2 linked regions of the Peribacillus simplex NBRC 15720 = DSM 1321 genome follow. The main gene of each other region encodes a partner of the protein of the gene in region 2 in a complex. Links are inferred from orthologs where the notes say so. Each region holds a gene or a part of one and is shown on either strand. Other genes may lie near its edges. The genes, in order: pcrA and uvrB.

Region 1 (3,355 bases), 750 kb from region 2 along the record:
ACGGGTTGCCCCTCTTACGAAATATCCATTCTCATATTGAAGAGTGACGGCAAGTCCATCAATTTTCAATTCACATACATAGGAAAAATCGTCACCTACAGATTGTCTGACCTTTCTGTCAAAATCCAGTAAGTCACTTTCATTGAAGGCATTGCCTAAACTAAGCATCGGTGTGGTATGCTCCACTTTTTCAAACATATCCAAAATGGCGCCACCGACCCGTTGTGTCGGTGAGTCCGCCGATTGCAGTTTAGGAAATTTCTCCTCATACTCAATAAGTTCACGGAGTAGCCGATCATATTCAGCATCAGGTACTGATGGCTGGTCCATCACATAATATTCATAGCTGTATTGGTTCAATAACGTTTGCAGTTCTAGAACTTTCTTCTCTGCAGCTTGTAAGTCCATACGTTCAATCCTTTCTAAAGAAGACTCCACCGCACTTCTTATAGAAGAGCGGTGTCTAAAGTCAGATATCCCTATTCTTTACCAGTAGAAACATATTAATAGCTTATGCTTTTTCAACTGGTGCAAATTTCGCCAATAGACGTTTGATGCCGATTGGACTTGGAAAGGCAATATCCAGTTCCTTCCCTTCGCCTTCCCCTTTTACGCTCACCACGGTTCCTATCCCCCATTTTTTATGGGATGCACGGTCGCCGACAGCCCAGCCGATCTCTTCACCGCCCGTTGCGGATGGTGCAGAAACAGCTTTTCCAAAGGCAGGCACTTTTCTTGTGGAAGCTGTTGAAGGAGATCCGGTTCTCGAAGAACTGAAAGGTGTTTGCCTAGCTCTAGGAGCCGGTTTCGGTTTTAGATCTTCAAGAAGTTCCTCTGGTATTTCACTGATGAATCGTGAAACTGGATTCATGCTCGTCCGTCCATACAATGTCCGCATTTGGGCATTGCTTATGAATAGTTCATTTTCAGCCCTTGTAATTCCAACATAAGCCAGACGGCGTTCTTCTTCCATCTCCTCTTCATCCATGAGCGAGCGGCTATGAGGGAAAACACCTTCTTCAAGACCCAGTAAAAAGACTACCGGATATTCTAGTCCCTTCGCAGAGTGAAGTGTCATCAGCGTTACAGTGTTTGTAGCTTCTTCGGAATTCTCATCTAGTTGATCTATATCTGCAACCAATGCCAGATCCGTTAAAAAGCCCACCAATGATTTGTCCTCGCTGCTATCTTCGAATGCTTTCGTAACAGATAAAAACTCATCTATATTTTCAAGCCGGCTTTGTGATTCAATCGTTTTTTCTGCCTGCAGCATCTCACGGTAACCGGTTTTCTTAATGACTTCCTCCACCAGTTCCGTCACGGATAAGTACTCCTGCTGATTTGTATAGTTAGTGATCAGCGTATGGAATTCCCTTGCCGCTTTGGTAGCCTTCCCGCTTATCCCTACCATTTCCACAGATTCGAGTGCTTTATAAATGGAAACATCATATTGATCTGCATAATCTGCCACTTTGTCCATTGAAGTTGCACCAATTCCGCGTTTTGGTACATTGATTACACGGCGGAGACTGATGTCATCATCAGGATTCGCAATAAGGCGAAGATAGGCAAGTAAATCCTTAATCTCTTTACGGTCATAGAACTTGGTTCCGCCGACTATTGCATAATTTATATTGGATTTAAGCAGAACTTCCTCCATGACACGTGATTGTGCATTTGTTCTGTAAAGTATTGCTATATCGGAATATTTCCTGCTACCGCCCTGAACTAACTCATTTATCTTTCCAGCTACAAATTGTGCTTCCCCTTGCTCATTGTCTGCACGGTAATAGAATAACTTATTGCCATCTGCATTCTCAGTCCAAAGATTTTTCGGCTTACGGTTTTGATTGTTACCGATGACCTTATTCGCCGCTGCTAGAATCTTTTTCGTCGAGCGGTAATTCTGCTCAAGGAAAATCATGTTGGCATTCGGATAATCTTTTTCAAATGAAAGGATATTCGCAATATCCGCACCGCGCCAACGATAGATCGATTGATCGGAATCCCCGACAACACAGAGATTACGGAAGCGTGAAGCCAGTAGTTTAACAAGCATGTATTGAGCCCTGTTCGTATCTTGGTACTCATCAACATGAATGTATTGAAATTTACGCTGATAATATTCAAGCACCTCAGGTACGAGCTGGAACAATTGAATCGTCATCATGATCAAATCATCGAAATCAAGCGCTGAATTTTTACGCAGCCGTTTTTGATATTCCGTATATACATCGGCAGTTACTTTAGTGAAGTAATCAGAAGCCGTCTTCAGGTACTCTTCCGGCCCGACCAATTCATTTTTCGCTGAACTGATGCTACCCAAAATGGCACGGTAATCATATTTCTTTGTATCCATATTACGATCTTTCATAATTTGTTTTATGACCGATTGCTGATCCGTCGTATCCAATATCGAGAAGTTCCTATTAAATCCGATACGGTCGATATCTCTTCGTAAAATGCGGACACACATCGAGTGGAAAGTTGAAATCCAGATATCTTCGGATGCACCGCCAAGTATGGCGCGGATCCTCTCCTTCATCTCACGGGCCGCTTTGTTGGTGAACGTGATTGCAAGGATGTTCCATGGCGCTATTTCCTTCTCGACCATCAAGTAAGCTATTCGGTGAGTCAGCACACGCGTCTTTCCACTTCCTGCCCCAGCCATGATTAAAAGTGGGCCATCAGTTGATTTCACTGCTTTTTGTTGCTGTTCATTCAAACCTATTAATAATTTTTCCGCTAAATATTGCATTATCACACCACCTATACGAACATTCGTTTCTGTTTTAGTATACTATATTTATTACATGTTTTCATTTAACTGCCGAAACTGTTGCAAGTGCCACCTTCAAATCTTCATAAATCACGTTGCCGACAACGATGACATCCGCAATCTTAGACATCTCTTTGGCCTGTTCAACCGATTTTATCCCACCGCCATAGAATAGTACGGTATCCTCCAAACTCTCTTTGGCGGCTTCCACCATCTGGACATCGCCATAATCACCGCTGTATTCCAAATAAAAAATCGGCAGGTTGAACATCTTTTCAGCCATCATCGCGTATGCACCCACATCATCCATATCCAAATCAGTATTGGCTTTCGTCAATTGGGCCGCCTTGCACTCTGGATTCAGAATACAGTACCCTTCAACGAAAATTTCATCCCAATTTAAAAGGTATCCGTATTCCTTGACTGCTTGCTGATGCAGTTTCATCATCCAATCCGGGTTTGTGCTATTCAGGACACTCGGAATGAAATATAAATCAAACCCTGGTGTCACCGTTTCAACAGAGGAAATTTCCATCACACATGGAACGGTATATCGTCTGACACGTGCCATTAAAT
Region 2 (3,244 bases):
CATACGGACTCTTCAAAACCTTTGGGTGGGACGGATAACCCTGAGGACGCCGTTAAAAAAGGACATGAAGCGGATCCATATTGATTGGAGTGAAAAGAAGCAAACTTCCCTTTAAAGGGGTTTGCCTCTTTTTTTTAATGGGCATAATTGATGGATGTGTGGAATGTTCTCCTGATGATGCCTTGAAAATCAAGTGGGAAATTGATTGGCAAAAAACCTCATAATCATTTAAACTGAAACTACTCTATTTTTCTCTTATAAAGGAGATGAAAAAATGATTAAAATTCTTTCTGCCCTTTTCCTTCCTTGTCTACTTGTCATGCTATTTTCAAGAGTCACCTATAACAATGTCGTAGGCCTTGTTTTAACTGTTGCCTTGATTACAGCTTCCGCATATAAAGGTTATACGCATACAAACTTATTGATCATCGTCGATGCCTTATCCCTGACAGTGGGATTTTGGTTATCAAAAAGAATGATGAAACGTACATCCAAGAGCGCCTGACACTAAAGGTGCTTTTTTTGTACTCAAACGTGTCATTCCCCTCAACACATCATGAAGTCCGTAACCTAAAAATAGAATGGATGTTCGCTTATTACTGGTTTGTTTTAAGGCTATTGTGGTAGAATGTGTATATATGCTTTATTAAACCGGAATAAATAGAAGGGATATAGGCATGTCCCGTTTTCATATAAAAATATTTCAATAGGAGGCTATGCTTGGTGAAGGATAAGTTTGAGTTAGTCTCAAAATACTCTCCTCAAGGAGATCAACCGGCAGCAATTGAAATGCTGGTCGAAGGGATTAAGGAAGGCAAGGAAATGCAGACGTTATTGGGTGCAACGGGGACAGGGAAAACGTTCACCGTTTCCAATGTGATCCAAAGAATCAATAAACCGACTCTTGTCATTGCCCACAATAAAACGTTGGCAGGGCAGCTTTACAGTGAGTTCAAAGAGTTCTTCCCTAATAATGCCGTTGAATACTTCGTTAGCTATTATGATTATTACCAGCCAGAAGCTTATGTTCCATCCACGGATACCTTCATCGAAAAAGATGCAAGCATCAATGATGAAATCGATAAACTGCGTCACTCGGCAACTTCGTCTTTGTTCGAAAGGAAAGATGTCATCATCATTGCCAGTGTTTCGTGCATATATGGACTCGGTTCTCCTGAAGAGTACCGGGAGATGGTTGTTTCCCTCCGAACAGGCATGGAAATAGAACGGAATGCCTTGCTGCACAGACTCGTGGATATTCAATATGAGAGGAATGATATTGCTTTCCAAAGGGGGACTTTCCGCGTTCGCGGCGACGTGGTCGAAATTTTCCCGGCCTCACGTGATGAACATTGCGTACGGGTGGAGTTTTTCGGGGATGAGATTGACCGTATCCGTGAAGTCGATGCCCTGACTGGTGAAATTACTGGTGAACGTGAACATATCGCCATTTTCCCGGCTTCCCACTTCGTAACCCGCGAAGAGAAAATGCGGATAGCCATTCAAAATATCGAAACGGAATTGGAAGAGCGATTGAAGGAATTAAGGGAAGATGAAAAACTCCTTGAAGCACAGCGCTTGGAGCAGCGGACCCGTTATGATTTGGAAATGATGCGGGAAATGGGCTTTTGTTCAGGGATCGAGAACTATTCCCGCCATTTAACCCTTCGTCCCTCAGGTGCGACACCATACACTTTAATAGATTACTTTCCAGAGGACTTCCTATTGGTCGTGGATGAATCACACGTAACCCTTTCGCAAATCCGCGGAATGTTCAATGGCGATCAGGCGCGTAAGCAAGTGCTAGTCGATCATGGCTTCCGTCTGCCGTCTGCAAAAGATAACCGCCCGCTAAGATTTGAAGAATTTGAAAAAAAGGTCCATCAATCCATATTCGTTTCGGCAACTCCGGGACCATATGAACTCGAACATACGCCAGAAATGGTTCAGCAGATCATCCGTCCTACCGGATTGCTGGATCCGACGGTAGAAGTGAGGCCTATTGAAGGGCAGATAGATGACTTGATCGGTGAAATACATGAGCGCGTCAAAAAGAACGAGCGTGTGCTCATTACGACCTTGACGAAAAAGATGTCTGAAGATTTAACTGATTATTTAAAGGAAATCGGCATTAAGGTCCAATATCTTCATTCGGAAGTGAAGACCTTGGAAAGGATAGAAATCATTCGGGAACTTCGAATGGGCAAATATGATGTACTCGTTGGAATCAATCTTTTAAGGGAAGGCCTGGATATTCCGGAAGTGTCGTTAGTGACCATTCTGGATGCCGATAAAGAAGGGTTCCTTCGCTCGGAACGTTCGCTTATTCAAACGATGGGCCGTGCAGCCCGTAATTCCAACGGCCACGTCATCATGTATGCAGACCGCATCACGAATTCGATGGAACTTGCCATCAATGAAACGAGCCGGCGTCGTGAAATCCAGGGAAATTATAATAAAGAGCATGGAATAATGCCTCAAACCATTCAAAAGGATATCCGTGACTCCATAAGGGCGACTCATGTAGCCGAAGAAAGCGAAGAGTATAAGGAAGACCTTGCACCAAGCCTCGCGAAGCTTCCTAAAAAAGAGCGTTTAAAAGTGATGGCAAGCATGGAAAAAGAAATGAAAGAAGCGGCAAAGGCACTGGACTTCGAGCGAGCTGCCGAGCTGCGTGATTTATTACTAGAGTTAAAAGCGGAAGGGTGACGAAACATGGCAATGGATAAAATTGTGATAAAAGGTGCCAGGGCCAACAATTTAAAGAATATTGATATCACGATACCGAGAGACAAACTTGTTGTGCTGACCGGATTATCGGGATCTGGAAAGTCTTCCTTGGCTTTTGATACGATTTATGCAGAAGGGCAAAGACGTTATGTAGAATCACTTTCCGCTTATGCCCGTCAATTCTTAGGCCAAGTGGATAAACCGGATGTCGATGCGATTGAAGGTTTGTCACCAGCCATTTCCATAGACCAGAAAACGACCAGTCGAAATCCTCGTTCAACCGTAGGGACTGTTACGGAGATCTATGATTATTTAAGGCTGTTATTTGCACGGGTCGGAAGACCGACCTGTCCGATCCATAATATTGAAATCACCTCACAAACGATTGAGCAAATGGTGGACCGCATTCTTGATTACCCTGAGCGAACCAAGCTTCAGGTATTGGCACCGCTTGTCTCAGGCAGAAAAGGGACACATGCAAAAGTTTTGGAGGAAGTTAAGAAACAAGGATATG

What was found.
Region 1: the proteins of uvrB (region 2) and pcrA are in contact, whole or in part, in a crystal structure (PDB 7EGT), measured with the Thermus thermophilus proteins. The link is inferred for Peribacillus simplex NBRC 15720 = DSM 1321 from one-to-one orthologs. Residues at the interface, in WP_096411307.1 of Thermus thermophilus: Glu23, Leu25, Arg26, Asp27, Gly28, Glu29, Arg30, Phe31, Arg55, Glu326, Asp327, Phe328, Glu379, Ser382, Gln383, His398, Gly400, Arg401; in WP_096412145.1 of Thermus thermophilus: His654, Arg656, Phe657, Gln666, Asp668, Glu669, Lys680, Arg681, Leu682, Ser683, Lys685, Tyr686, Ala687.

The regions. Positions count from the first base shown.
Region 1 is NZ_CP017704.1:2,155,192-2,158,546, forward strand. The notes cover bases 136-3,157. They hold pcrA (DNA helicase PcrA), read right to left. Parts: upstream 2,759-3,157; coding sequence 512-2,758; downstream 136-511. Other genes in these bases: ligA (NAD-dependent DNA ligase LigA), read right to left, coding at 136-408; pcrB (heptaprenylglyceryl phosphate synthase), read right to left, coding at 2,820-3,157. Also shown: more of ligA, read right to left, coding at 1-135; more of pcrB, read right to left, coding at 3,158-3,355. UniProt on the Escherichia coli protein: A helicase with DNA-dependent ATPase activity. Unwinds DNA duplexes with 3'-5' polarity. Translocates on single-stranded DNA with 3'-5' polarity. Initiates unwinding more efficiently from a nicked substrate than double-stranded DNA.
Region 2 is NZ_CP017704.1:2,900,621-2,903,864, forward strand. Bases 306-3,216 are described here. They hold uvrB (excinuclease ABC subunit UvrB), read left to right. Parts: upstream 306-723; coding sequence 724-2,709; downstream 2,710-3,216. Other genes in these bases: BS1321_RS13835 (CsbA family protein), read left to right, coding at 306-505; uvrA (excinuclease ABC subunit UvrA), read left to right, coding at 2,716-3,216. Outside these bases: BS1321_RS13830 (catalase), read left to right, coding at 1-84; more of BS1321_RS13835, read left to right, coding at 275-305; more of uvrA, read left to right, coding at 3,217-3,244. UniProt on the Escherichia coli protein: The UvrABC repair system catalyzes the recognition and processing of DNA lesions. A damage recognition complex composed of 2 UvrA and 2 UvrB subunits scans DNA for abnormalities.